4 regions of the Marinomonas algicola genome follow, and region 1 is predicted to be linked to each of the others. Evidence: predicted binding sites of a transcription regulator. Region 1 holds the regulator's gene; each other region holds the start of a gene.
The links. Region 1 encodes sigma-54, which starts transcription at its own class of promoters, with help from an activator protein. Its sites were predicted from a motif close to TGGCACNNNNNTTGCTNT; they were not measured.
Positions count from the first base shown of each region.

Region 2: glnK (P-II family nitrogen regulator) is a predicted target of sigma-54. The motif match lies at 3,179-3,196, and genes of this name have one in related genera.
Region 3: IEZ33_RS19440 (amino acid ABC transporter substrate-binding protein) is a predicted target of sigma-54. The motif match lies at 2,027-2,044, and genes of this name have one in related genera.
Region 4: IEZ33_RS12050 (CmpA/NrtA family ABC transporter substrate-binding protein) is a predicted target of sigma-54. The motif match lies at 3,014-3,031, and genes of this name have one in related genera.

Region 1 covers NZ_CP061941.1:1,664,427-1,670,682, forward strand. Annotated here, with positions in the region: gene IEZ33_RS07490 (YhdP family phospholipid transporter) at 1-229, shown strand, start outside; gene IEZ33_RS07495 (carbon-nitrogen hydrolase family protein) at 236-1,063, shown strand; gene yjgA (ribosome biogenesis factor YjgA) at 1,090-1,620, opposite strand; gene mgtE (magnesium transporter) at 1,627-2,979, opposite strand; gene IEZ33_RS07510 (HPr family phosphocarrier protein) at 3,004-3,273, opposite strand; gene IEZ33_RS07515 (PTS sugar transporter subunit IIA) at 3,276-3,731, opposite strand; gene IEZ33_RS07520 (RNA polymerase factor sigma-54) at 3,749-5,218, opposite strand; gene lptB (LPS export ABC transporter ATP-binding protein) at 5,293-6,018, opposite strand; gene lptA (lipopolysaccharide transport periplasmic protein LptA) at 6,018-6,256, opposite strand, start outside.
Region 2 covers NZ_CP061941.1:727,321-733,576, forward strand. Annotated here, with positions in the region: gene IEZ33_RS03210 (carbon-nitrogen hydrolase family protein) at 1-1,287, opposite strand, end outside; gene IEZ33_RS03215 (ammonium transporter) at 1,479-2,741, opposite strand; gene glnK (P-II family nitrogen regulator) at 2,779-3,117, opposite strand; gene IEZ33_RS03225 (accessory factor UbiK family protein) at 3,508-3,744, shown strand; gene IEZ33_RS03230 (M16 family metallopeptidase) at 3,839-6,256, shown strand, end outside.
Region 3 covers NZ_CP061941.1:4,225,296-4,231,551, forward strand. Annotated here, with positions in the region: gene recG (ATP-dependent DNA helicase RecG) at 1-1,075, shown strand, start outside; gene IEZ33_RS19435 (Lrp/AsnC ligand binding domain-containing protein) at 1,086-1,562, opposite strand; gene IEZ33_RS19440 (amino acid ABC transporter substrate-binding protein) at 2,114-3,136, shown strand; gene IEZ33_RS19445 (amino acid ABC transporter permease) at 3,242-4,417, shown strand; gene IEZ33_RS19450 (amino acid ABC transporter permease) at 4,427-5,530, shown strand; gene IEZ33_RS19455 (amino acid ABC transporter ATP-binding protein) at 5,555-6,256, shown strand, end outside.
Region 4 covers NZ_CP061941.1:2,624,109-2,630,364, forward strand. Annotated here, with positions in the region: gene IEZ33_RS12040 (ABC transporter ATP-binding protein) at 1-355, opposite strand, end outside; gene IEZ33_RS12045 (ABC transporter permease) at 368-1,339, opposite strand; gene IEZ33_RS12050 (CmpA/NrtA family ABC transporter substrate-binding protein) at 1,446-2,789, opposite strand; gene IEZ33_RS12055 (CmpA/NrtA family ABC transporter substrate-binding protein) at 3,133-4,332, opposite strand; gene IEZ33_RS12060 (ANTAR domain-containing response regulator) at 4,332-4,940, opposite strand; gene IEZ33_RS12065 (response regulator transcription factor) at 5,161-5,796, opposite strand; gene IEZ33_RS12070 (HlyD family type I secretion periplasmic adaptor subunit) at 5,918-6,256, opposite strand, start outside.

The sequences.
Region 1 (6,256 bases):
AATTACAGAAACGTTAGATGAAAAGCTGACGGCCAGTTTCCCTCTGGGTAATACTCTACCCATAGCGGGGTTGTTAATCGGGGCTCCTCAAGTTGCAGGTTTACTTTATATAACGGATAAATTAATTGGTGATCAATTGGCAAAAGTGACCAGTGTTCGTTACGAAATTAAGGGGTCGTTTGATAATCCAGAAATTAAGACGGTTAAATACCAGCCTATTAGGAGATGACCTAGCGTGAAAATATGTGCGATTCAGCTCACCAGCGGACCTGATTTTGCGGCTAACTTAGACGAAGTCCAGCGTCGCATTCTTGATGCTGTCCAAGAAGGCGTAACCTTGATCATACTTCCGGAGAATGTGTTTTTATTCAATGGGAAAGCAATGAGGGAGTTGTCTGAGCAAGAGTCTATTCAAGAAAGTCTATTTACGACTCTAAATAAGTTGTCTGTGACCTTAGGTGTTTGGATTGTCGTTGGCTCGCACCCTTCTTTAAAAAGACCTGATGGAAGTGTTGTAGCAGGCTCTAGAGTGCGTCAATCTTGTTTGGTGTTTTCACCGTTTTCTAGTGAATGTTTTCGTTATGATAAAATTCACCTATTTGATGTCAATGTTGCAGATGGAGTGGGTCAATATAAAGAATCTGATTTTATTGAGCCGGGAGAGCTTAATCCCATTGTTATTGATGTTGACGGTTTAAAAGTAGGTCTGTCAATTTGTTATGATTTGCGTTTTCCAGAATTGTACCGTGAGTTGGTTTCTAAAGGTGCTGAGCTTATTGTTGTTCCAGCTGCGTTTACCTATGTTACAGGTAAGGCGCATTGGAATACTTTATTAAGAGCCAGGGCAATAGAAAATCAAGTTTTTATAGTGGGTGTTAATCAATGTGGTTTTCATGGTAAGAACAGGCAAACGTACGGACACAGTGTTTGTTATTCTCCATGGGGAGAAGATTTAGGGCAGCTTGCTGATGAGCCGGATAATTTATATGTGAATATCGATACTGACAGAATACAGGAATGCAAGTCGTCAATGCCTGTACTAGAACATAGACGACTTACATAGCTATAGAAGAGGAACATTGTTGAACTTTAGACATTTATGCCTAATTTTTCTTCTTTTACCTCTCTGATATACTTAAATAGTTTTTTTCGGGAAGTGCTTTTTTTGCCTTCGGCAAGCTCTTTCACAGATTGTCTAACAAGTTGTCTAAAATGTTGGATATCTACATTCGGGTTTTCTTCTAAGTATTTTTGGACCTCTTCGGTGCTGTTTTCACCAATCAAAGAGTCTCGAAGCGCTTCAAGAGAATGGAAAAGTTTGTTGTGGGCAGCTGAGCTGCTGTCAAACAAAGCGACTCTTGCCTCAATAGCCTCAGCGTCTTCATTGCGCATAAGTCGTCCAATGTATTGCATATGACGACGCATGGCTTCTCTTTGGTTCAGTCGAGTGGCTTCCGTCAGAGCAGCACGAAGAGTGTCAGACATTTCAACTTTTTGCTGCTGTTGCTTACTCAAAGCGAGAAGTTTTTTGCCTAATACCTGCAACTCCTCCATTTCTCTTTTTATTTGAGTTTTGCTTTTGTAATTCTCGTCGTCTTCTAAATGTTCGAATTCTGTCATGTTGGCCTAAATAAGAAATATAGTTGCTAATCCAAGAAAGGAAAGAAATCCTACAACGTCAGTTACTGTGGTAAGGATTACGCTTCCTGCAAGGGCTGGGTCTATGCCTAAGCGATTTAGTGCTATGGGCAAAAGTGTGCCTGTAAGAGCGGCAAACAGAAGGTTAATCATGATTGCGCCCGCTATGATATAGGCTATCTCAAGGTTGTCAAACCAGAATGCTGTTAATGCGGCGACAACCGTAGCCCAAAGTATACCATTTAATAAGCCTACGATGATCTCTCGGTTGAGTAGCCAGCGAGTATTTGTTGAACCTATTTGTCCTAGGGCGATGCCTCGTATAACTAATGTTAGTACTTGGGAGCCTGCAATTCCACCCATACTGGCAACAATTGGCATTAATATAGCCAGTGCAACGACTTGATCAAGTGTGCCTTGAAAAAGCCCAATGACGTAAGAGGCTATGAAAGCCGTAATTAAATTAATACCAAGCCAAACCGCTCGCCTTCTGGTCGTCTTCATGACAGGAGAAAAGGTGTCTTCGTCGTCGTCAAGGCCCGCCATACTCAGCATAGAGTGCTCAGCTTCGTCACGGATAACATCAACAACATCATCTATGGTTATTCGGCCAAGTAACTTTCCACTTTTTTCGTCGATTACTGGCGCTGAAACCAGATCTAACTTTTCAAATACCTGTGCGACTTCTCTGGCTGATGTATTGGATGTTATTACCGTAGTCTCGGTATCCATAATTTCGCGTATAGTAGCGTTTGTATCGGCTACTAATAACTTTGTTAATGGCAGTGTGCCTAAAAAGCGGTCTGAGCGGCTGACAACTAATAAGTTATCAGTCATATCGGGTAGTTTCTTATGTCTTCTGAGGAAACGAAATACAATGTCAACGGTTATATTTGGGCGTATGGTAATTGTATCTGTATTCATTAAGCCACCAGCGGAGTCTTCTGGGTAGCTTAGTAGGGCTTCAACTCGTAATCTATTCTGTGCTGACATGGAGGCCAGCACTTCTTTAACAATTTTTTCTGGTAAGTGTTGTAGCATGTCAGCGAGGTCATCGGTCTCGAATTGCTCTGACACAGCTAAGAGTTGTTTAGTATCCATTTTTTTAAGGAAAGGAATACTAATGTCTTCAGTTAAATATTGAAGGATTTCACCTTCGTTTTTGCTATCAATTAGGTCCCAAAGAAGTTGTCTCTCTTTAGGGGGGGATGACTCTAATAAGCGAGCGACGTCTTGAGCCGGTAACGCGCCATTTAATAAATAGCGTATTTGGGAAGTGGTGCCAGCCTCAAGTGAGGCTGTTACGGCTTTTAGATGTGTTAGCGTCGCTTGCTCTGACATAATGACTTTTCTTAAATTGAAGGTCTATTCACCCTCACCAAAGCGGTTATTAATAAGCTCAATAATGGCTGTTAATGCAAGCTCTTCATCTTCACCATTTGCTTTGATAGTGATTTCAGTACCTTTACCTGCCGCTAACATCATCATGGCCATAATGCTTTTGCCATCTACGTTACGACCATCCTTTTCAATGGTGATATCACAGCTGAATTTAGATGTGGTTTCCACCAGTTTACCTGCCGCTCGTGCATGCAGTCCTAACTTGTTAATTATAGTAATAGATTGTTCTTGCATGTTTATCCTTGTAGCAGTTTTTCAAATGCTGCAAATAGTGATTCATTAGTTTGCGCTTCTCTTAAAGCGTTTAACCCATTGGGTGACTGTGCTAATTGTGCAATTTGAGCAAGTGTCGAGAGATGGGCGTCGCATTCACTTGGCGGTACAATGAGTGCAAAAATCAAATCTATAGGTTTTCTGTCTATAGAGTCAAAATCAATAGAGCTTTCTAACGACATAACTAATATTGCAGCATGATTAGCCGACTCTAATCGACAATGCGGGATAGCGATGCCTTCCCCGATTCCCGTACTACCAAGTTTTTCTCTGGCTAATAGTCCCGCGTAGATTGCATTTTCGTCACAATGTAATCTGTTTGATACCGCACTTGCTATATTTTCCAGTACTCTTTTTTTGCTGATAATCTTCTGTTTTGCCAGAGTCAATTCTGGTTTTAACATAGTAATAAGTGACATGAGTCTTTTATCCAGTATTAAACTAATCGTTTTCTTTCGTTTGAAGGAGGAATGTTCATTGCTTCTCTGTATTTTGCAACCGTTCTCCTTGCTACATTAATCCCTTGTTCTTCTAGAATGGTGGCTAATTTATTGTCACTTAATGGTTTCTTAGCAGGTTCTTCGGCAACAAGTTTTTTTATCATAGCGCGGATTGCTGTGGAAGAGCATTCTCCGCCTGAAGCCGTATTTACATGGCTTGAGAAAAAATATTTTAATTCGAATATTCCTTTCGGTGTATGCATGTATTTTTGCGTGGTCACGCGGGAAATAGTGGATTCGTGCATGCCCACTTCTTCGGCAACATCATGCAATACCATCGGCTTCATTGCTTCCTCGCCTTGCTCGAAAAAGTCTATCTGTTTTTCAACAATACAGCTAGCCACTTTTAGTAGTGTTTCATTGCGGCTTTGTAAACTCTTTATAAACCACTTGGCTTCTTGAAGTGAGTTTTTTATGTATGTTGCGTCCTCAGTATTCTTCAGAGTATTTGCCATTGTTGAATAGGTTTTGTTGATTTTTACTGGCGGTAGAGCGTCGTTGTTTAACTCAACCTGCCATTCACCATTTTTCTTCTTAACTGAGACATCTGGTATAACATAATCTGTGTCATCTGCATCAATTAAACTGCCTGGCCTTGGGTTGAGCTGCTGTATTAAATGAATAACGTCTTTTAATGTATCTTCTTTTAGTTTCGCGCGTCTACAAAGCTGGGAAAAATCTCGGTTACCTAAGAGGTTTAGATAGTGATCAACTACCGTTTTTGTATTTTTATACAAAGGGTGTGTTGAATAGGCTTCAAGTTGAACCAGCAAGCATTCTCGCAAATCAACGGAACATACCCCCACAGGGTCAAAGCGTTGTAGTCTATGTTGAACAGCAACAACTTCGTCTTCTTCTAAATCTTCAATGGTTCCCTGAAGAGAATCCCATATTTCATGCAGTGAGGCACCTAGGTAACCATCTGGTTGAACGCTTTCAATAAAAGAATAGGCAATTTCAATATCTCTGTCTGACATCGTAGTCAGGTTAAGTTGCCATATTAAGTGATCCTGAATGCTCTCAGAAGCGGAATTGCGACTTTCAAAATCAAAATCCCCTTCGAAACCTTGGGATTCAGACACGGCCGCGGAGCTTTGAAAGGTGTCTTCCCATGAGCTATCAATAGAGAGCTCTTCTGGAATACTATCCGTCCATTCAGATTCAATTGTGGCTTCTTCACTTGGCTGAGTTTCTGGCTCCTCTTGCTTTTTTTGTTCAGATTCGTTTGCCGTTGTCTCAGATGAGCTTTGTTCATCGTCAATTTCTAATAGGGGGTTTGACTCAAGAAATTCATGTATTTCTTGTTGTAAATCTATTGTAGAAAGCTGCAATAAGCGAATAGCTTGTTGTAGCTGCGGGGTCATGGTCAGTTGCTGACCCATTTTCAACTGTAGAGACTGCTTCATAGAGAAACGCTTTTTGTTTGATTATGTTGGAACGAGTTATGCATAGTACTCCCTTTTATTGGGAAATTAAAAGATTAAAGGCGGAAGTTCTCACCTAAATAAACCTTTTTTACTTGTTCATTGTTGATAATGGTCTCAGCATCGCCCGAAGCGATGATATGGCCGTTTCCGACAATGTAAGCTTTGTCGCAAATATCAAGGGTTTCCCTTACATTATGGTCTGTAATAAGAACCCCAATGCCGCTTTCTTGTAATTGCCTAATGATTTGTTTTATATCGCCAACAGAGATAGGGTCAACACCTGCAAAAGGTTCGTCTAATAATATAAATTTAGGGTTGGTTGCTAGGGCTCTGGCTATTTCTGCTCGTCGTCGCTCGCCTCCAGAAAGAGCCATGCCTAAATTCTTTCTAATATGAGTAATATGAAATTCTTCGAGAAGTTTTTCAAGTTCTTCTTTACGCTGTGTGTCTGTTAGGTCTTTTCTGGTTTCTAAAATGGCAAGGATATTGTTCTCAACAGACATTTTTCGAAATATAGACGCTTCCTGCGGAAGGTAGCCAATGCCTTTTTGAGCTCTAGAGTGCATGGCCAATGTCGTTACAGGTTCTCCATCAATATATATTTCACCGTTATCATTTTTAACCATGCCTACTATCATATAAAAACAAGTGGTTTTACCTGCTCCATTAGGACCCAGAAGACCAACGGCTTCACCGGACTCGACAGAAAGAGATACGTCAATTACGACAGGTCTTTTTTTATAGCTTTTCGCTAAGTTTTTAGCTTCCAGTAATGCCATTATTTACCTTCTTGTGTTTGCGGTAATAAAGTCATATTTACTCGACCTGAATCATCCCTTCGAGCTGTGAAGGTGCCTTTATCTATCATGTATTGAATGAAGTCAGCATTGATTTCGTCACCTTTAAGCTTTACGTAGCTTTGTCCACTTAATTCAAGCGTAGCGTCGGTTGTTTGATAACGAATTTTATCTCCATGGCTAATTATATGATTCCCATCTTCATCGATTTGTTGGCTGA
Region 2 (6,256 bases), 940 kb from region 1:
GCAACTACCACAAATAACAACATAGCACTCATTTTCTATGGCTCTTGCTTGAGCACAGCGTCGTACGCGCAAGTAACCATTTTTCGTGTCGGTCCAGAAAGGCACAAACAGAATGTCCATGTCTTGGTCCGCTAACAATCGGCCTAACTCGGGGAATTCGACATCGTAACAAATTAAAATTCCAACGCGTCCAGCATCCGTGTCAAATACGTTTAATTCGTCCCCCCCTTCAATGATCCAATCACGACGTTCGTGGGGGGTAATATGAATTTTTCTTTGTTCTTCAATCGTGCCATCTCGGCGGCATAAGTAACTCACATTGTACATGACCTCATCTTCCAATAAAGGCATGGACCCTGTAATAACGTTAATGTTATAGCTGACAGCCAATTGCGACATTTCCGTCTTAAAACGTTCAGTAAAGCTGGCTAAAAAACGTACCGCTTCAGTTTGGTTCGATTGGTCTGGGCTTAACCCCATCAGGGGCGCATTAAAGAATTCAGGAAAAATCGCAAAGTCACTTTTGTAATCTGACACGGCATCAATAAAATACTCAACTTGCTTAAGTAGCTCATCGACACTTTCTACTTCACGCATTTGCCATTGAATGGCGCCAGCACGAACCAGCGTTTTTCTAGATTGAATGACGGTCGTTTCTGGCTCAAAGAAAATATTCTTCCATTCTAGAAGCGTGGCATAACCTTGAGACTTTTCATCTTCGGGCATGTATTGTTTTAACAAACGAGTGACTTGAAAATCATTGGATAATTGAAACGATAAGATCGGATCGTAGATTTTACGTTCTTTTACCGCTTCTAAATATTCCAGCGGTGTCATTTCATCCATGTGTTCGTAATAACTTGGAATACGGCCGCCAGCAAGAATGGCTCGTAAATTATGCTGTCTACAGAGCTCCTTTCGTGCTTCGTACAAACGTCTGCCCAGACGGTAACCTCGATAATCTGGGGAAATAAGCACATCTAGGCCATATATAGCATCGCCTTTCTTGTTGTTCAGTATGGTTTCCCTGTGCCCGATCAAATCATCATAGGTATGTGGGTTACTAAAGCGTTCATAATCAACTTGAGAGGATAAGGCAACACCGACAATTTGATCGTGATCGATTAAGCAGATTTGACCTTCAGGAAAGTCTTTAATCAGTTTTTCTATGGTGTGTAGAGGCCATGCTCCTCCAATATCATCGTACACGCTATCCATTAATTCTTTTAACTGTGGGTAATCTTCAGCAGTGATATTACGAATTTTAAGATGCAGATCTTCTAACATGAAACGTCCTATAAATGGTGATTAATCTTAATCATTCATATGAATGCGGGCTGAGTGATTTTACGCAGCATATAACAATACAATGGGGCGCAGATAGTGATTAATAAAGGCGGTATAAAAGAAAACCCCTGCACTTAACAAAAGTGAGGGGTTACCTTAGACAGCCTTACACTTGAGAAATAAGTGTGGGACTATTTTTTAAACTCTGGGTAAGCTTCCATACCACATTCTGAAAGGTCTACACCTTCGTATTCTTCTTCCTCTGATACACGAACTCCCATAACCATTTTGATAACAGACCAAACAATTAAGCTTGCTATGAATACCCAAAGGAAAATAGTTAATGCACCTGCGATTTGTCCGCCGAATGTTGCGCCGTCATTTGTGAATGGTACGGCTAATAGACCCCAAAGACCAACAACACCGTGTACAGAGATGGCACCTACTGGATCATCAATTTTGAGTTTATCGAGAGTCAGAATGGATATAACAACGATTAAACCACCGATGGCTCCGATTACGGTTGCACCAAGCGCTGTTGGAGTCGATGGCTCAGCCGTAATCGCGACTAGACCAGCAAGAGCGCCGTTCAATAGCATTGTTAAATCGGCTTTACCAAACAAAATACGACCTAATGCTAATGCGGCAATCGCGCCACCTGCTGCCGCTGTATTGGTGTTTAGGAATACCATGGCAACAGAGTTTGCGTTTGCTATATCGCCTAATTTTAAAACAGAACCACCGTTAAAGCCGAACCAACCCATCCATAAAATGAATGTTCCAAGTGTCGCCAGTGGTAAATTAGCACCAGGAATAGCACGAACTTCACCGTTAGGACCGTATTTACCTTTACGAGCGCCTAGTAGCAAAACACCTGCTAGAGCCGCCGCGGCACCTGCCATGTGCACAATACCTGAACCTGCGAAGTCAGAGAATCCCATGTCACCTAGGTTGTACATACCGAACACATCATTTCCACCCCAAGTCCAAGAACCTTCAAGTGGGTAGATAACCGCGGTCATGACAACGGCAAATGCTAAGAATGACCAAAGCTTCATACGTTCAGCAACGGCACCGGATACGATAGACATAGCGGTCGCTACAAAGACAACTTGGAAGAAGAAGTCAGATGCACCAGAATAAATAGAGCCGCCTTCGAAGCCATCTTCGCGACTCGCAAAGTCACCCAAAGTCGACGTTACATCAACATCTTGAATACCAGATAAGAACCAAGTACCACCGTACATGATGGAATAACCGCAAACGAGATACATGATGCATGAGATGGCAAACAAAGCGACGTTTTTGGTTAAAATTTCTGTTGTATTTTTGCCGCGTACTAAACCGGCTTCTAGCATGGCAAATCCTGCTGCCATCCACATAACTAATGCACCACATACCAAAAAGTAGAATGTGTCCATGGCATATTGTAAATGAAAAATTTGATCTTGCATGTTGCGCCCCCCTAAGGCTTATAAAATGGAGACCGTATCAAACGGCATCTTCACCTGTTTCGCCGGTACGAATTCGAACCGCTTGTTCAAGATTTACGATAAAGATCTTACCGTCACCAATTTTGCCTGTGTTCGCTGCACCAGTAATGGCTTCAACAACTTGATCAGTCATGTCATCAGCAATGGCGAGCTCAATTTTTACTTTTGGTAGGAAATCTACAACGTATTCAGCGCCACGATATAGCTCGGTATGTCCTTTCTGGCGTCCGAACCCTTTAACTTCTGTTACTGTGATACCCTGCACTCCAATTTCTGAAAGTGCTTCTCTTACATCATCCAATTTAAATGGTTTGATGATCGCTGTTATAAGCTTCATACTTACAGTCTCCTTAACAAGTCTGTTGCGTGTCGTCGTTGTAATTCTTAGGTTTCTCTCATATTCAAGGACTGTGCCAAGAATCTGCAGCCCAATAATGACGAGGGTTCTAGCGATTCATGAACTTTCTGATATAAAAAAGGATGGCCGGTGCGCTTTTTTCGTGCGGCATCATGGGGAGGAATAGGTATTGGGCGCTCTTTTTTTGTGCGTTTGTGTTTTTGTCTAGTAATTAAGCGATAAAATAGTCTTTTTAAATAAAAAACAGACACGAATCTCATTTCAGCTTGTGCTACCATTTGGTTTAAACTTTACCTAACAAATATAGACTTAATATGAATCGTTACATTGTTAACCGTTCCAAGGTGACCGTAATCAAAAGGCGACAGTATGATTGATCAATTTATAAAACAGTTTGGCTCGGGTCTAGAGCAAGCCGCTACTCAGTTGAGCAAACTTCCAGCTGAAGAGGTACAACTGCAATTACAGGCGGTCGTAAAGACAACGTTGTCTAAAATGGATTTGGTCAGCCGGGAAGAGTTTGAAATACAAGCGGCCATGTTGGCGAAATACCGTCAGCGTTTAATTGAACTAGAAGAAAAAGTGAAGCAATTAGAACAAGAGTGAGGCTTGATTCTGACTGGATTTTGTGAATATAATCCATTAAAACGCATCCTAGGAAGGAGGCTAAATTGCTATTTAAATATGAAAGGACTCTATTTTGGCTATTTTTTCGCACCTATTTCACTATACACTTTGGTATTGCTGCTCTCTTTTTTTTGTTTTCTTCGCTAAATTTTATGTTCAAAAAAAATCGTATTTGATGGCGTTTTGTTGGTTATTATTAATACCAGCCTTTACCACAGCGTGCGTCGGCTCACAGAAAACACCCGATGAGACGATAGCGGCAGACTCTGATTCAGACTCCATTAAAGTAACCAAAAACGATTCAAATATAGACACCTTTACCTTAGATAATGGCTTAGACATTATTTTATGGCCAAGAAACAGCGACTCGGCGACATTTAGACTATTGGTTCACAGTGGCAGTTTACAAGAAAATGATGATCAGCTTGGCCACGCTCATTTTGTTGAGCATATGGCCTTCAATCAACTAAATGACAAAGGTGAGCGCCCAATTCAGGAGCAATTAGATGCGTTGGGATTGAATATGGGCAAGCACGCAAATGCCTATACGTATTTCGATCATACAGAATATAGCTTATCCATTAAGCAGAACGACTCAACTAAAAGCCTTCAAGCGTTAGAATTACTCAGTAACTTTGCGTTTAATACTCATTTTGATTATCAAGAAGTTGAAAAAGAAAAGCCCATTATTATTGAAGAGTGGCGTTTAAGAGACCCTAATAATGATTCTATTTCTCAGCAATTAGTGAATGACATTCTTGAAGACAGCTACTACTCCAAGCGTTTTCCTATTGGCACTTTAAAGCATATTAAAAACACAACAGCAGAATCGCTTCAGGTGTTTTATTCAGATCACTATCGTGCCGATAACGCAACATTGATCATTACAGGTAATATCGATCGGAATAAAATTAAACAGCGTATTCAAGAGCGCTTTCAAGGTTGGAGATCATCGGGTAAAGGTAAGTCATCTCGCTTTGACTTACCTAAGGCAAACAATACAGGCGTTGCTATCTATACTGATGAAACGATTAATAAGCATGTCGTAACACGTTCCCATACATTCGAAAAATCGTTTTTTAACAGTCAATCAGGCCTTATTCAAAAGGATCAGCTAAGCGCTCTCATCGCTATTTTTAATGATAGGGTTAAACATCGTTTGGTGGAAACTCAGGGGAATGTGTCATCCATTTTTGCTGAATTCGTGTCTGACCCTGCAATTTATCGAACGAGTCTTAACTTTACCTCCATGAGTAATGCCGATGGTGTTCCGCAAGCCAGTCAGATCATAACAGAAGAAATCGCTAAAATGATTAAATATGGTGTGTATGGCAAGGAGTGGTTTGCTTGGCGTAAAACAAGATTGAATCGTCTTTCTGATGATTTTAATGCTCCTGATTATCTGGCTTATGTGGCGTCACAATATGCATTAAATAATGGGGTTATGCTAAGTGAGAAACACTACGTACGTTTACTTAACGATGCACACTTAAATACAGAGCTAGTCGATCTACAAAAATTGGCGAAGACCTTTTTCTCCCTCCCTAGTAACGTTATTTTGATGCATAAGCGAGGTCAACCGGCACCTTCAAAAGACGTGCTCTTAAGTTATTTTTCAAGTTCCACCAAGCCTATTCTGCCGATTAAAGCCGTTGTAAAAGACATTCACTGGCCGCTATCGAAAGCGCCTGGAAGCATTCTGCAAAAAACAAACCTTACGAATGGGATTGTTGAGTATCGGTTAAGTAATGGTTTGATGGTACGCCTTTATGAAACACAACAAGAGCAAAATAATGTCGCTTTGCAACTGGTTGGTTTAGGTGGACTTAATGAAATGCCTGAAGACGATGTCTTGGCAGCACGCTTAGCTACGTCTGTTATGGGGGCCAGTGGCTTAAGAGACATGACAGGATCGGAGCTAAAAGATTGGTTGTCTAACACTGATGTTGGTTTATCTCATCATTTTACTTTTAATTCGAGAGAGTTAGAGATGCGCTCTTCTACGGAAGATCTGGCTGTATTATTAAGGCTTATGCATGTTGCATTAACAGAAGTGAAAGTTGATCCAAACGTATTTGCCCATATTCAGAAATTAAATTTAGATCAACTGCAACAAATGAGCCAGACGCCCACAAATGACTTCACTTTACGTGCGGAGTCGGTACTAACAAACAACGACCCAGCCTTTCGTCGTATGACAGCGGCTGAAGTATCAAACATCGATGCTGAACGAATGACTACTATCTACGAAACGTATTTTAAGGGAACACAAAACTACGTTTTAACCCTTGTTGGCGATGTTACGCCTGAACAGTTAGAACCTCTATTAATTCACTCTGTCGCGAATATTCCTCAAACAGAAGCGCAAAGAGGCATGCCCAGAGACAACCCTATCGCTCCTCAATCTATCACTGTTGAAGGCGATGGATCAAACGTGAAGGCAACAGGCGTGACCATTATCAAAACATTGCCTAAACACGCATTTGCAGAT
Region 3 (6,256 bases), 1.8 Mb from region 1:
CAATTTCAAACAATGGTTTGAACCTCTGGATATCGAAGTGGCCTGGCTGGTTGGTAAATTAAAAGGCAACGCACGTATTTCACAACTAGAACGTATTGCAAACGGCACAGCATTAATCGTGGTTGGCACTCATGCTTTATTTCAAGAAAGTGTCCAGTTTAAAAACTTATCATTGGCGATTATAGATGAACAGCATAGGTTTGGTGTCCATCAGCGAATGGCATTAAGAGAAAAAGGGGTTGACGGTCTATTACAACCTCATCAGTTAATTATGACGGCGACACCGATCCCGCGAACCTTAGCCATGTCGGCTTATGCGGACCTTGATTGCTCGGTCATTGATGAGTTGCCTCCTGGAAGAACCCCTGTCACAACCATTGTTGTCTCAGATAAAAGGCGTAATGAGGTCATTGAACGAGTTAGAGCGGCCTGTAACGAAGGCAAACAAGCTTATTGGGTTTGTACGTTAGTTGAAGAGTCAGAAGCGCTGCAATGTCAAGCCGCTGAAGAGACGGCTGTTATGCTTTCAGACTCTCTGGCAGGCATTAAAATAGGACTGATACATGGACGATTAAAGGCCCCAGAAAAAGCCGCCATCATGCAAGAATTCAAGCAAGGAGACAGTCAACTCTTGGTGGCTACAACGGTTATCGAAGTAGGTGTCGATGTACCTAATGCAAGTCTAATGGTGATAGAAAACCCGGAGCGATTAGGTTTAGCACAATTACACCAACTTAGAGGCCGAGTCGGTCGAGGACAAGCGGCGAGTCACTGCGTACTCTTATATAAAACCCCATTAAGCCAGCACGGAAAAGTTCGTTTAGGCATTATAAGAGAAACGTCAGATGGGTTTAAAATAGCGGAAAAAGACTTAGAAATACGCGGGCCAGGAGAGCTATTAGGCTCACGACAAACGGGGTTAATGGAATTTAAAGTAGCCGACTTACAACGAGACAAAGCGATGTTAGAGCAAGTACAAAGTGCCGCCCTACTGATGTATCAATCACATCATGAACATATAGAGCCTTTATTGTCTCGTTGGCTACCTATTCAGCAAGATTACTTAAATGTTTAACCCTAAAATATTATCGAATATTCACTACTGTCGTATTTTTCACTTCTTCCATAGCCACATAAGTTCTTGATTCCCTTACATGTGGCAAAATTAGCAATGTCTCCCCCAGTAAAAGTCGATAGGCTTCAACATCTGAAACTCGCGCCTTCAATAGGTACTCAAAGTCCCCTGCAATAAGATGGCATTCTAATACTTCAGGAATCTTACTGACAGCCTCTTTGAATTCATTAAATCCTTCGGGAGACGTTGTTTTTAGTCGAATTTCGACAAAAACAAGTAGGCCCGCTTCTACTTTACGCGGGTTAACCAGAGCACAATACCCCGTAATATAACCATTACGTTCTAGTCTTCGAACACGCTCTAAACAAGGTGTAGCGCTCAAACCAACACGACTGGCTAATTCAACATTAGAAAGTCGCCCATTAATTTGAAGCTCTCGAAGAATTTTTTTATCAAGCCGATCTAGCGGCTTTAAAGAATTATCCATCGATAATAGATCTCCTTACAACAAATAAGGTTAAACTGACACTTAAGTATATTGCGAGCACTGGAAATGGAAAGCCCAAAATGAGTCAGTGTAAAATAATCAAAGAAAATATCGCTTTATTTGGCTTTTGTGCACCAAAATAAAACAACCCTTATGAGGGATGCGCTAAAGAAATTGCCATTAAATACACTTTTGATCTACAGAATTGCAATTTAGATAGACACTTTACACTATTTATAAAGAAACTAAGACATAGTTTTCTTTAAAGATTTTTTTTCAAGTGATTATATTTATAAATCAATAGATCACTATTTAGTCAAGTCTTACTTTAAATATCAAAAATGCACCACTAAAAACGCATTTTTCTCTTGACTACAGCGGCTGAACAGTCATTCTATATAGCAAGTGGAGATATTCACAGGATAATCCGCTGAAAAAATACAACAAAAAGAATAACAAAATGTTGGCACATGCTTTGCTTTATTAAAGTTTGAACGAAATATAAATTTTGTGAATGTTAACAATAAAAGAATGCCCTGGGAGGCTCAATAATGAAATCGAATGTAAGTAAGTTACTTTCAACTGCCGCAATTGCCGTTACAGTTAGTGCTGGAGCAACGGCAGGAACATTAGATGATGTAAAAGCAAAAGGCTTTATTCAGTGTGGAGTAAGCCAAGGAGTTCCAGGTTTCTCAAATGCGGATGAAAAAGGTGAATGGGCGGGTATTGATGTCGATTCATGCCGTGCTGCCGCTGCCGCTATTTTTGGTGATTCCACTAAAGTTAAATTCACTCCTCTTTCTGCAAAAGAACGTTTTACCGCATTACAATCAGGTGAAATTGATATTCTTTCTCGTAACACAACTTGGACTTACACTCGTGACTCGTCTTTGGGTCTGGACTTCACCGCTGTAAACTTCTATGACGGTCAAGGTTTCATGGTTCGTAAAGACCTAGGTGTTGAATCAGCTAATGACCTTGATGGTGCAACCGTTTGTACAGAGCAAGGTACAACAACTGAGTTAAACATGGCTGACTTCTTCCGTAAACACGGTCTATCTTATGTTCCTGTTATCGTTCAGAAAGCAGATGAAGCATTAGCCGCTTACGCATCTGGCCGTTGTGATGTATTCACAACGGATAAATCAGGCCTTGCCGCTCACCGTTCAAAACTTGCAGATCCAAGTGCTCACGTGATTCTTCCTGAAACGATCTCTAAAGAGCCTCTAGGCCCAGTAGTTCGTCACGGTGACAACCAATGGAAAGACATTGTAACTTGGTCTATCTTTGTTCAAGTTAACGCAGAAGAAATGGGCATCTCGTCTGAGAATGTTGCTAAAATTAAAACAGATACAAAAGATCCAGGCATCCGTCGTCTTCTAGGCGCTGAAGGTAATATGGGTGAGCAACTAGGTCTTTCTGCAAGCTGGGCTTATGACATTATTGCTCAAGTCGGCAACTATGGTGAAAGCTTCGAAAATAACGTAGGTCCTAACACAGCGGTAGGCTTACCTCGTGGCGTGAACAACCTATGGACTGAAGGCGGTGTTATGTACGCACCACCAGTTCGTTAATATTTGCTAATTTTTGCAAATACCATGGTATCGCACAGCTACAATTCAGTAGCTGTGCATCTCCCTCCTTTCCATCTGACGAGCAATTCTTTTGCCTGAAACGAGATGAGCGATAAAACTTCGACTAATAATAATAGCTTTTTTAATGATGCTGGCAATCGCGCCCTCATCTTTCAAATAGCGCTTTTAGCCTTGGTGGTTTTTGTAGGTTATTACCTATTCAGCAACCTTCAAGCTAACTTGGAGAACCGAGGAATATCAACAGGTTTTACCTTCTTAAATGAACCTGCCGGATTCCCAGTTCTAATTCACTTAATTGAATATACTGAAGCAGACACCTATGGTCGCGCTTTTATTGTGGCTTTGCTTAATACCTTCGTAATTTCCTTTATAGGTATTTTCTTCGCGACAATCATTGGCATAATCATGGGGTTAGCGAGATTATCAAAGAACTGGTTAGTCTCTCGATTGGCAACGGTATACATAGAAACTCTGCGTAATATTCCTTTACTACTGCAAATGTTCTTCTGGTATTTCGCCGTTCTGTCAACGCTACCCTCACCTAGAAACAGTATTTTGTTTGGTGACTTTATGCTCAATAAACGTGGCATATACTCACCCAACCCGATCTTTCAAGATGGTTTTGGTTTGGTTATTTTTGGCTTTATTGCGTCTATTATTGCCTCTATTGCATTGGTTATTTGGGCTAAAAAGCGCCAGACAAGAACTGGATTATGGTTTCCTGCGTATTGGGGCTCTTTAGGGATCATTATTGTAATGACCTTGGCTTTTTATTTTATGGCAGGTTCACCTATTGAGTTTGATCTACCTGCAAAAAGCCGTTTCAACATCACTGGGGGCATGGTACTTCCACCTGAGTTTGTGGCCGTTCTGATTGCTCTATCAACTTACACTGGGTCTTTCATTGCCGAGATCGTACGTGCGGGCATTTTATCGGTGAACTGGGGACAAACCGAAGCCGCCAGATCTTTAGGCCTAGCAGACAGTCTAACTCAACGTATGATTGTGTTACCTCAAGCATTACGAGTGATTATTCCACCACTCACCAGTCAATATCTCAACTTGGCGAAAAACTCTTCTTTAGGTGCGGCTATTGCTTACCCTGAATTAGTGGCCGTAGTGATGGGGACAACGCTAAACCAAACAGGTCAAGCAATTGAAACGATTGGTTTATGTATGTTGGTATACGGTTCATTGAGTTTATCTATCTCGTTCTTTATGAACTGGTATAACAAGAAAATGTCATTAACTGAACGATAAGAGGCGAATATGGCGATTATATTTAAACCTTCTCCAAGCCTACCACCTCCAATTAATTCAGTAGGTGCTGTGGCATGGGTAAGACAAAATTTACTATCCTCTCCACTGAATGTGTTTTTAACCTTATTCAGTGCGTACATTCTGTATTTGTTAGTGCCGCCTGTTATCCAATGGGGCATCATTGATGCCACTTGGACTGGGTCAAGCAGTCAAGCATGTAAAGCCGATACAGGCGCTTGCTGGGCATTTGTAGGGGCGTATTTTGAACAGTTCATCTATGGCTTATATCCAAGTGAAGAAGTTTGGCGAATCAATTTAGCCGTCATTCTATTGGTGTTAATGGTGGCCAGTTTTGCACTGAAAGGGATCAATAAACTATACCTTTCCATTGCGATTCTAGTTGTGTACCCGGTTGTTGCTTACTTTATGTTTGCTGGCGGTGTTTTTGGTCTTGCAATCGTTGAAACATCTAAATGGGGCGGACTATTCTTAACCACTCTACTTGGTGTTGTTGGTATCGTGGCTTCCTTTCCATTAGGGGTATTATTAGCTCTTGGTCGACGTTCAAATTTACCAATAGCTAAGTCAGTTTGTATTGTGTTCATTGAAACGGTACGTGCTGTTCCTCTAATCACTATCATGTTTATGGCATCTGTTATGATTCCATTGTTCTTACCAGAAGGTTTGAACTTTGATAAATTGATGCGTGTCATTATTGGTATCACCCTATTCTCCGCGGCTTACATGGCTGAGGTTATTCGTGGTGGCTTACAAGCCATTCCAAAAGGGCAATATGAAGCAGCGGACGCAATGGGGTTAACCTATTGGCAGTCTATGGTTTTGGTTATTTTGCCTCAAGCGCTTAAGTTAGTAATTCCTGGTATCGTAAACACCTTTATTGGGTTATTTAAAGATACTACGTTAGTTTACATCGTCGGTATGTTTGATTTATTAGGAAGGATTCAAGCCGCTACTCACGATTCAAACTGGTTAGGTACAAGTGTTGAAGGCTATGCATTCGCTGGTTTCGTTTATTGGGCTTTCTGTTTTGGTATGTCCCGATATTCTATGGCGATAGAACGCAAATTAGAAACCGGACACAAGCGAAACTAGACTATTTTTTTGAGGCCTATAAAAATGACTGAACGCAATATGGCACTGGCTCAACTAGAGCAGGGCGAAAAAACAATTATAGAGTTTAACGATGTTAATAAATGGTACGGTGATTTTCACGTCCTAAAGAACATCAACTTCAGTGTAAAATCAGGTGAGCGTATCGTTGTTTGCGGTCCTTCTGGTTCCGGTAAATCGACAATGACTCGTTGTATTAACCGTCTAGAAGAGCATCAAAAAGGCGATATTATTGTTGATGGTATTACCATGAATGATAACTTGAAAAACATTGAAGCCATTCGTAAAGATGTCGGTATGGTGTTTCAACACTTTAACCTTTTCCCGCATCTTACTATTTTGGAAAATTTAACTTTGGCGCCAATTTGGGTTCGTAAGACACCTAAAAAAGAAGCTGAAGAAATCGCGATGCATTATCTTGAACGCGTTAAAATAGCGAACCAAGCGGCTAAATTTCCAGGTCAACTATCTGGTGGTCAGCAGCAACGTGTTGCTATTGCACGCGGCCTTTGTATGAAGCCTCGCATTATGCTATTTGATGAACCAACATCGGCTCTTGACCCTGAAATGATCAAGGAAGTACTTGATGTCATGGTTCAACTTGCTGACGAAGGCATGACCATGATTTGTGTAACTCACGAAATGGGCTTCGCTAAAACCGTTGCCGATAGAGTGGTCTTCATGGATGCAGGTGAAATTGTTGAAGCA
Region 4 (6,256 bases), 960 kb from region 1:
AAATCCAGTTATGCATTTCTTTTTTGCTCTTTGTGCCTTTAAACACTTGTTTAACGGCTAACTCAACATTCTGGTAGGTGGTTAACCAAGGCAATAAAGAATGGTTTTGAAAGACCACCGCTCTTTCTGGACCTGGGCCACGCACCTCTTTACCATCTAATAAAATACCACCTTCGGTTGCATCGTATAATCCTGCAACAATATTCAAAACCGTTGATTTACCACAGCCAGAATGGCCAATCAAAGAAACAAACTCGCCTTTAGTGATCTTCAAAGATACTTTATCAAGTGCTTTGAATGGCCCCTTAGGGGTTGGAAATTCGATCGATACGTTACTTATGTCTAAATGCATCATTGTCGCTACCCTTTACCTTAAAACTTGCGTTTTGTCCCAAGAAGACAATCGTTGAATCATTAACATCACTCTATCCAGTAAAAAACCGATAAAACCGATAACAATAACAGCGACCATAATTCGCCCTAGGGAATTCGAGCTACCATTCTGAAATTCATCCCAAACAAATTTCCCTAAACCTGGGTTTTGCGCCAACATTTCTGCGGCAATCAACACCATCCAAGCAATGCCTAAAGACAACCTGAGTCCGGTAAACATCATTGGAATTGAAGAAGGAATAACAATTTTTGTCACATGGGTTAACCAGTTAAGTCTTAGGACTTTCGATACATTCAATAAATCTTGCTCTATAGCCGCCACCCCAACCGCCGTATTAATTAACGTTGGCCACATACAACATAAAGTAACGGTAAACATGGATGTTAAAAATGATTTAGCAAACATAGGGTCGTCTGTAACATAAGTTGCGCTAACAACCATAGTTACCAAGGGCAACCATGCTAGGGGAGATACGGGTTTAAACACTTGAATGATAGGGTTAAGCGCACTGTAAATGTGGCCGTTCAAACCAATGAGTATTCCCATAGGTATAGCAATTAAACTGGCTAAACCAAAGCCAGCTAACACTGTGTACAAGCTGGTAAATATTTGGTCAAAGAAGGTTGGTTTACCAGTATAAGGTCTTTTTTTAGCGATATAATCAGGGTCGTTTGCTAATTTTTTAGCATTCCTCACGTCTTGACGCTCGTAAAAAGCAACTTCCTTTTCTCTCTCTTCTATATGATCATTCACCAAGCTATTCCATTGCTGGTACACTACAACAGGGCTAGGAAACTCCCCCAGAGAAGTATTAATACGGCTGGCCGATGTATTCCATAAGGCGAGAAATACGACTATCCCCAACAATGGAAACAACCAGTTTTTTATTGATAGGGCCTCTTTCACCCCACCAAAAACCGCGGCATATGCGTTTTGTTTTATCATCATCAATTACTCTTGGTTGTTTCTACTTTCTGTAATCTCTCGAGATCTATTTACTGTTGTCTCTAGCAACAAAAGGGAGGAACGCCTCCCCTATACTAATTTGCGGTTAAATATCTTCTTTACCTTTAAGGCCAATTGAAAAACTATCAAGGTATTTATTAGGAAAGCGGCCATCATAAGTAACACCGTCTATAAATTCTGTTTGCGGTGGCTTAAAGCCTGTTTCACTCTCTAAATCAGGAAAATCCGCCGCTTCTACCACGCCGTCCGTTATTAATTCATTAACAGCAATGGAATAAATATCAGGGCGGTAGACTTTTTTAGCGATATCTAAGTACCAGGAATCTGGCTTAAATTGATCGATTTGTCCCCAACGGCGCATTTGAGTTAGATACCAGATCGCATCACTGTAATAGGGGTACGTGGCGTTGTGACGAAAGAAGACATTAAAGTCTGGGATATCACGCTTATCACCTTTCTCGTATTCAAACGTTCCAGTCATACTGTTGGCAATCACATCGTAGTCTGCACCAACGTACTGGCTTTTTGATAAGATTTTAACGGCTTCAGGACGGTTAGCATTGTTCTCTTCATCAAGCCATTTGGCCGCTCGAATCATCGCTTTTACGACTCGAATATGCGTATTTGGATTCTCTTCCGCCCAACTATGGCTGACGCCAAACACTTTTTCGGGATTGTTTTTCCAAATTTCATAATCGGTAATAACAGGAACACCAATCCCTTTAAACACAGCCTGTTGATTCCATGGCTCGCCAACACAATATCCATGGATAGTGCCAGCTTCCATCGTTGATGGCATTTGAGGTGGAGGCGTAACAGAAAGAAAGGCATCGGCATTTATTTGGCCACTCACATCACCTTTTGACGGTGCATAATATCCAGGATGAATCCCCCCAGCAGCTAACCAATAACGTAATTCATAGTTGTGTGTCGAGACTGGGAACACCATTCCCATATTAAATGGCTTACCCTCCGCTTTTAATTCATCAATAACAGGCTTAAGTGAACTAGCACGAATTGGGTGAACCGGCTTTCCGTCACTATCATGTGGAATGTTTTGTTTCATTTTTGACCAGACATCATTAGAGACAGTAATGGCATTACCGTTCAAGTCCATACTGAATGCCGTAACAATATGGGCTTCTGTTCCATATCCGATGGTTGCGCCAAGAGGTTGACCTGCCAGCATGTGCGCTCCATCTAACTGCCCATCAATTACTCGATCTAATAACACTTTCCAGTTTGCTTGAGCCTCAAGTGTGACGTACAGTCCCTCATCTTCAAAATAGCCTTTTTCATAAGCAATCGCCAAAGGCGCCATGTCGGTTAATTTAATGAAACCGAAGGTAAGATCTTCTTTCTCAGGCTCACCAATTTCAGCAAAAACAAGATTACTAGAAATAGTCGTCCCTATTACGACACTGCTCATCCACAGTACGCTACGAATCTTACCTACTGATTGCTGGATTTTTGTCAAAACTCGTTTTTTCTCTACAAAACAATTCATAATCACTTCCCACCTGAAACGTTAGCAATAAAAAAAGACACAAAAAAAAGGCGCATGCACAACAAGATAAACTTGCTGTACAGGCGCCTTTGCCATTCTTCAATGAATCTACATTGACTCATTTGTTAATTTTCATTACTTAATTAAAAGCATTAACCATGCCAAAAAAATAAGCCATTGATTTTAAATAAATTTATCTATTATGAAATAGAATACCTACCTTAAATGCCTCTATTTAGAACACGCATGCACTGCTATTTAACATTTATAAGTAGTCAAAACCAAATTCTATACCATCTGGATGAATACGAATTTTATCTTCTGCTACGCCTTTTAACCAGTCACTCTCTGACAAAAGCCCGGTTAGTGAATAAGGTTTGCACGGTTGATTTATATTCAAGGCGCGACAATAAACCCTGTCATCAAAGGTATTGATAGCAAAGTCCAATAGAGAAGAGACAGCCGGCAATTGCCCCCAGCGGTTCATCTGTCCTAAAAGCCATAAGGCATAATCAGTATTAGGGCGATTAATCTTATCGCTAGAAAATTTTTGGTACGCTTCCATTGGCCAATCAAATTGCCCTGAAGGTTTAATCGCACTAAAGCCATACCTTAATTGCTCTGCAGGGCAATTTAAATAATCTGGATGGCTGAGCACAGATAATAACTCTTCAAGATTGGCGGCATCGTCCACCCACTCACATGCCGTGTTTAACGCTCGAATTAATGCATCATGTTGCTCTGAGTTTGCATTGGCCCAGTTTTGGTTTACACCTAATACCTTTTCCGGTGTATTGCCCCAAATTTCATACCCAGTCACTATCATATGACCAATACCCTGCTCTACAGCAAGACTGTTCCATGGCTCTCCAACACAGTATCCATCAATAGCGCTATTCTTAAGGAAGTCAATCATTTTTGTCGGCGGAACAACGATAAGCTCAACGTCTTTGTCCGGGTCAATATTCGCACGACTAAGCCAATCTCGTAATTGGTAATGGTGAGAAGAATATGGATACACCATGGCAAATTTCAGTGGTTTTTCATGTTTACCTTTTTTAGCCATAACGGACTTAAGTGCTTTGCCATTTCTTATCTCGTTAGAATTGTTGGTCTCAGTGCTCATTAATTGATACAACTCATTTGAAACTGTAATGCCATTACCATTTTGACTGACAGTAAAACTTGTCTGTATGTTTACTTTTGCGGAGCCGACACCAAGCCCCGAGGCGAGCGGCATGGAGGCCAACATATGGGCTCCTTGGAGAAGATTAAACGCAACTTTATCCCTTATACTCGCCCAAGACGCCTCTTTTGAAAGTACAACATTCACGCCTTCTTTTTCAAAAAAGCCTTTTTCTTTAGCAATCACAAAAGGTGCGCTATCAATTAATGGAATAAAACCCAAAGAGACATCCGCATCAGAGGGGGCATTTATTGGTATCAAACGATCAAGGGTCGACATTATTTTCCACCTCCAATGAGATCCATTACGGAGATTACATTAAGAGCGACTTCAGACATACGTTGGCTTCTATCCATAGCTAATTTTCTTAATGCTGTATAAGCAGCGGCTTCATCACAGCCTTGATGTTTCATAATCAACCCTTTCGCTTTATCAATTAACTTACGATCTTCTAATTGTGTTTTAACGGTTTCTAATTCCAACTTTAAGGCTTGAAATTCACGGAACCGAGCAATGGCGACTTGCAGAATAGGCTTAAAGCGATTTGGTTGCATGCCATCAACGACATAAGCACTCACGCCAGCCCGAATAGCCGCCTCCATAGAGGCTGACTTATCTTCTTCAGCAAACATGACAATTGGACGAGGGTTATTTTTTGTTAATTGAGACATGTTTTCGAGCATGTCTCTATCAGGAGACTCAATATCAATGATGATCATGTCAGGAAGACTTTCCTGAACAGCTTGAGTAAGGTGCTGGGTATTTTCCAATCTCCGAATCACTTTATAACCGTTATCAATTAAAGCCTGCTCAACAATAGCCGCTCTCGCAGGCTCATTATCAACCAACATAACCGTTAAAGGAGAGTGTGATGTTTTTTGATGCATCGTATAAATTGCCTAAAAGGAATAACCTATCAACTAAGCAAATTGCACGCCTATTCCTAAACATTAAAGGCAGAAAGAAGAAAATAAACGGATGATTCCATTTAATATAGTAGAATGCTTTAAACATAATATTAAATGCTAACAAGAAGATGGTATGATTTATTGAACGAATAAATGGCCGTGGGTATTTGACTAGATACAAAAAAAACAGCGCATCGGATTAATGCACTGTATGGACTTTCTGCACCAAGATAGACAGGCCTAATCTGTCTTTTATATTGGTTTTTTTGAATATGTTTGTCATATGTGACTTTACCGTTCGATCACTAATCGACATTTCAGACGCTATTTGTTTATTACTTAACCCTTTGCTTATATAGACAGCCACTTCGCGCTCTTTTGCAGACAATAACTCGAACGACTCTTGAGAAGCCAAGTCGTCGATATTAATATCCATCGAATTAGCCGTAATCAGTTGATCAATGAAGGATTTACCGACCCAAATCTCCCCCATAGCAACAACGGATAAAACCGTTTCTAGCTGCTTTTTTCCTATATAAGGACTGCATTGCCCATTAATACCCTGAGACAACAGTCTCAAACCGGCCGTTTGGCTTGGCTTGTTAGGGAATGTAATGATTTTTAAACTAGGGTACTCGCGTCGTAAAGTAATAGCGCTCTCTATCATTTGATGAAAATGTTCATGGTCCAAATATATGAAACAATACTCAACGTTATCTGGTTTACTTTCATCTAATAAGCGCTTTAGTTCATCCATTGATAGCACCCTTACAAGCGACTTATCAGAAGGAGCAACGGTTAGCCAATGTTTCCATACAGATTCATTTATATTCAAACAAAGTATCTTCAAAATCGTCCTCGATATCATAAATCATAATGAGTGATTTTTACAAATTATTACAATAGTGTCTGTAATGTTTCGTAATAAAATCAATTATCTGTGTAAGTTTTTATAACTACCTTTCCCTTAACGCATTTTGCTGGGCTTTTAAAATTGGTTTGAGTAAATAATCCAACAAGCTCTTTTTACCAGTTAACACATCAACGGTTGCTTGCATTCCCGGAATAATAGGAAGAGGAACTAAATCTGTGCCTAAAAAGTTTTTATCTGTTCTGATACGAACAATATAAAAACTATTACCTTCTTCATCTAAAATAGTATCTGCCGTAATATTTTCAACCTCTCCCTGAAGCCCTCCATAAATAGCAAAATCATAGGCCGATAATTTAACGACCGCATTCAAACCCGGTTTAATAAAACCAATATCTTCTGGTCGAATTTTAGATTCAATCAA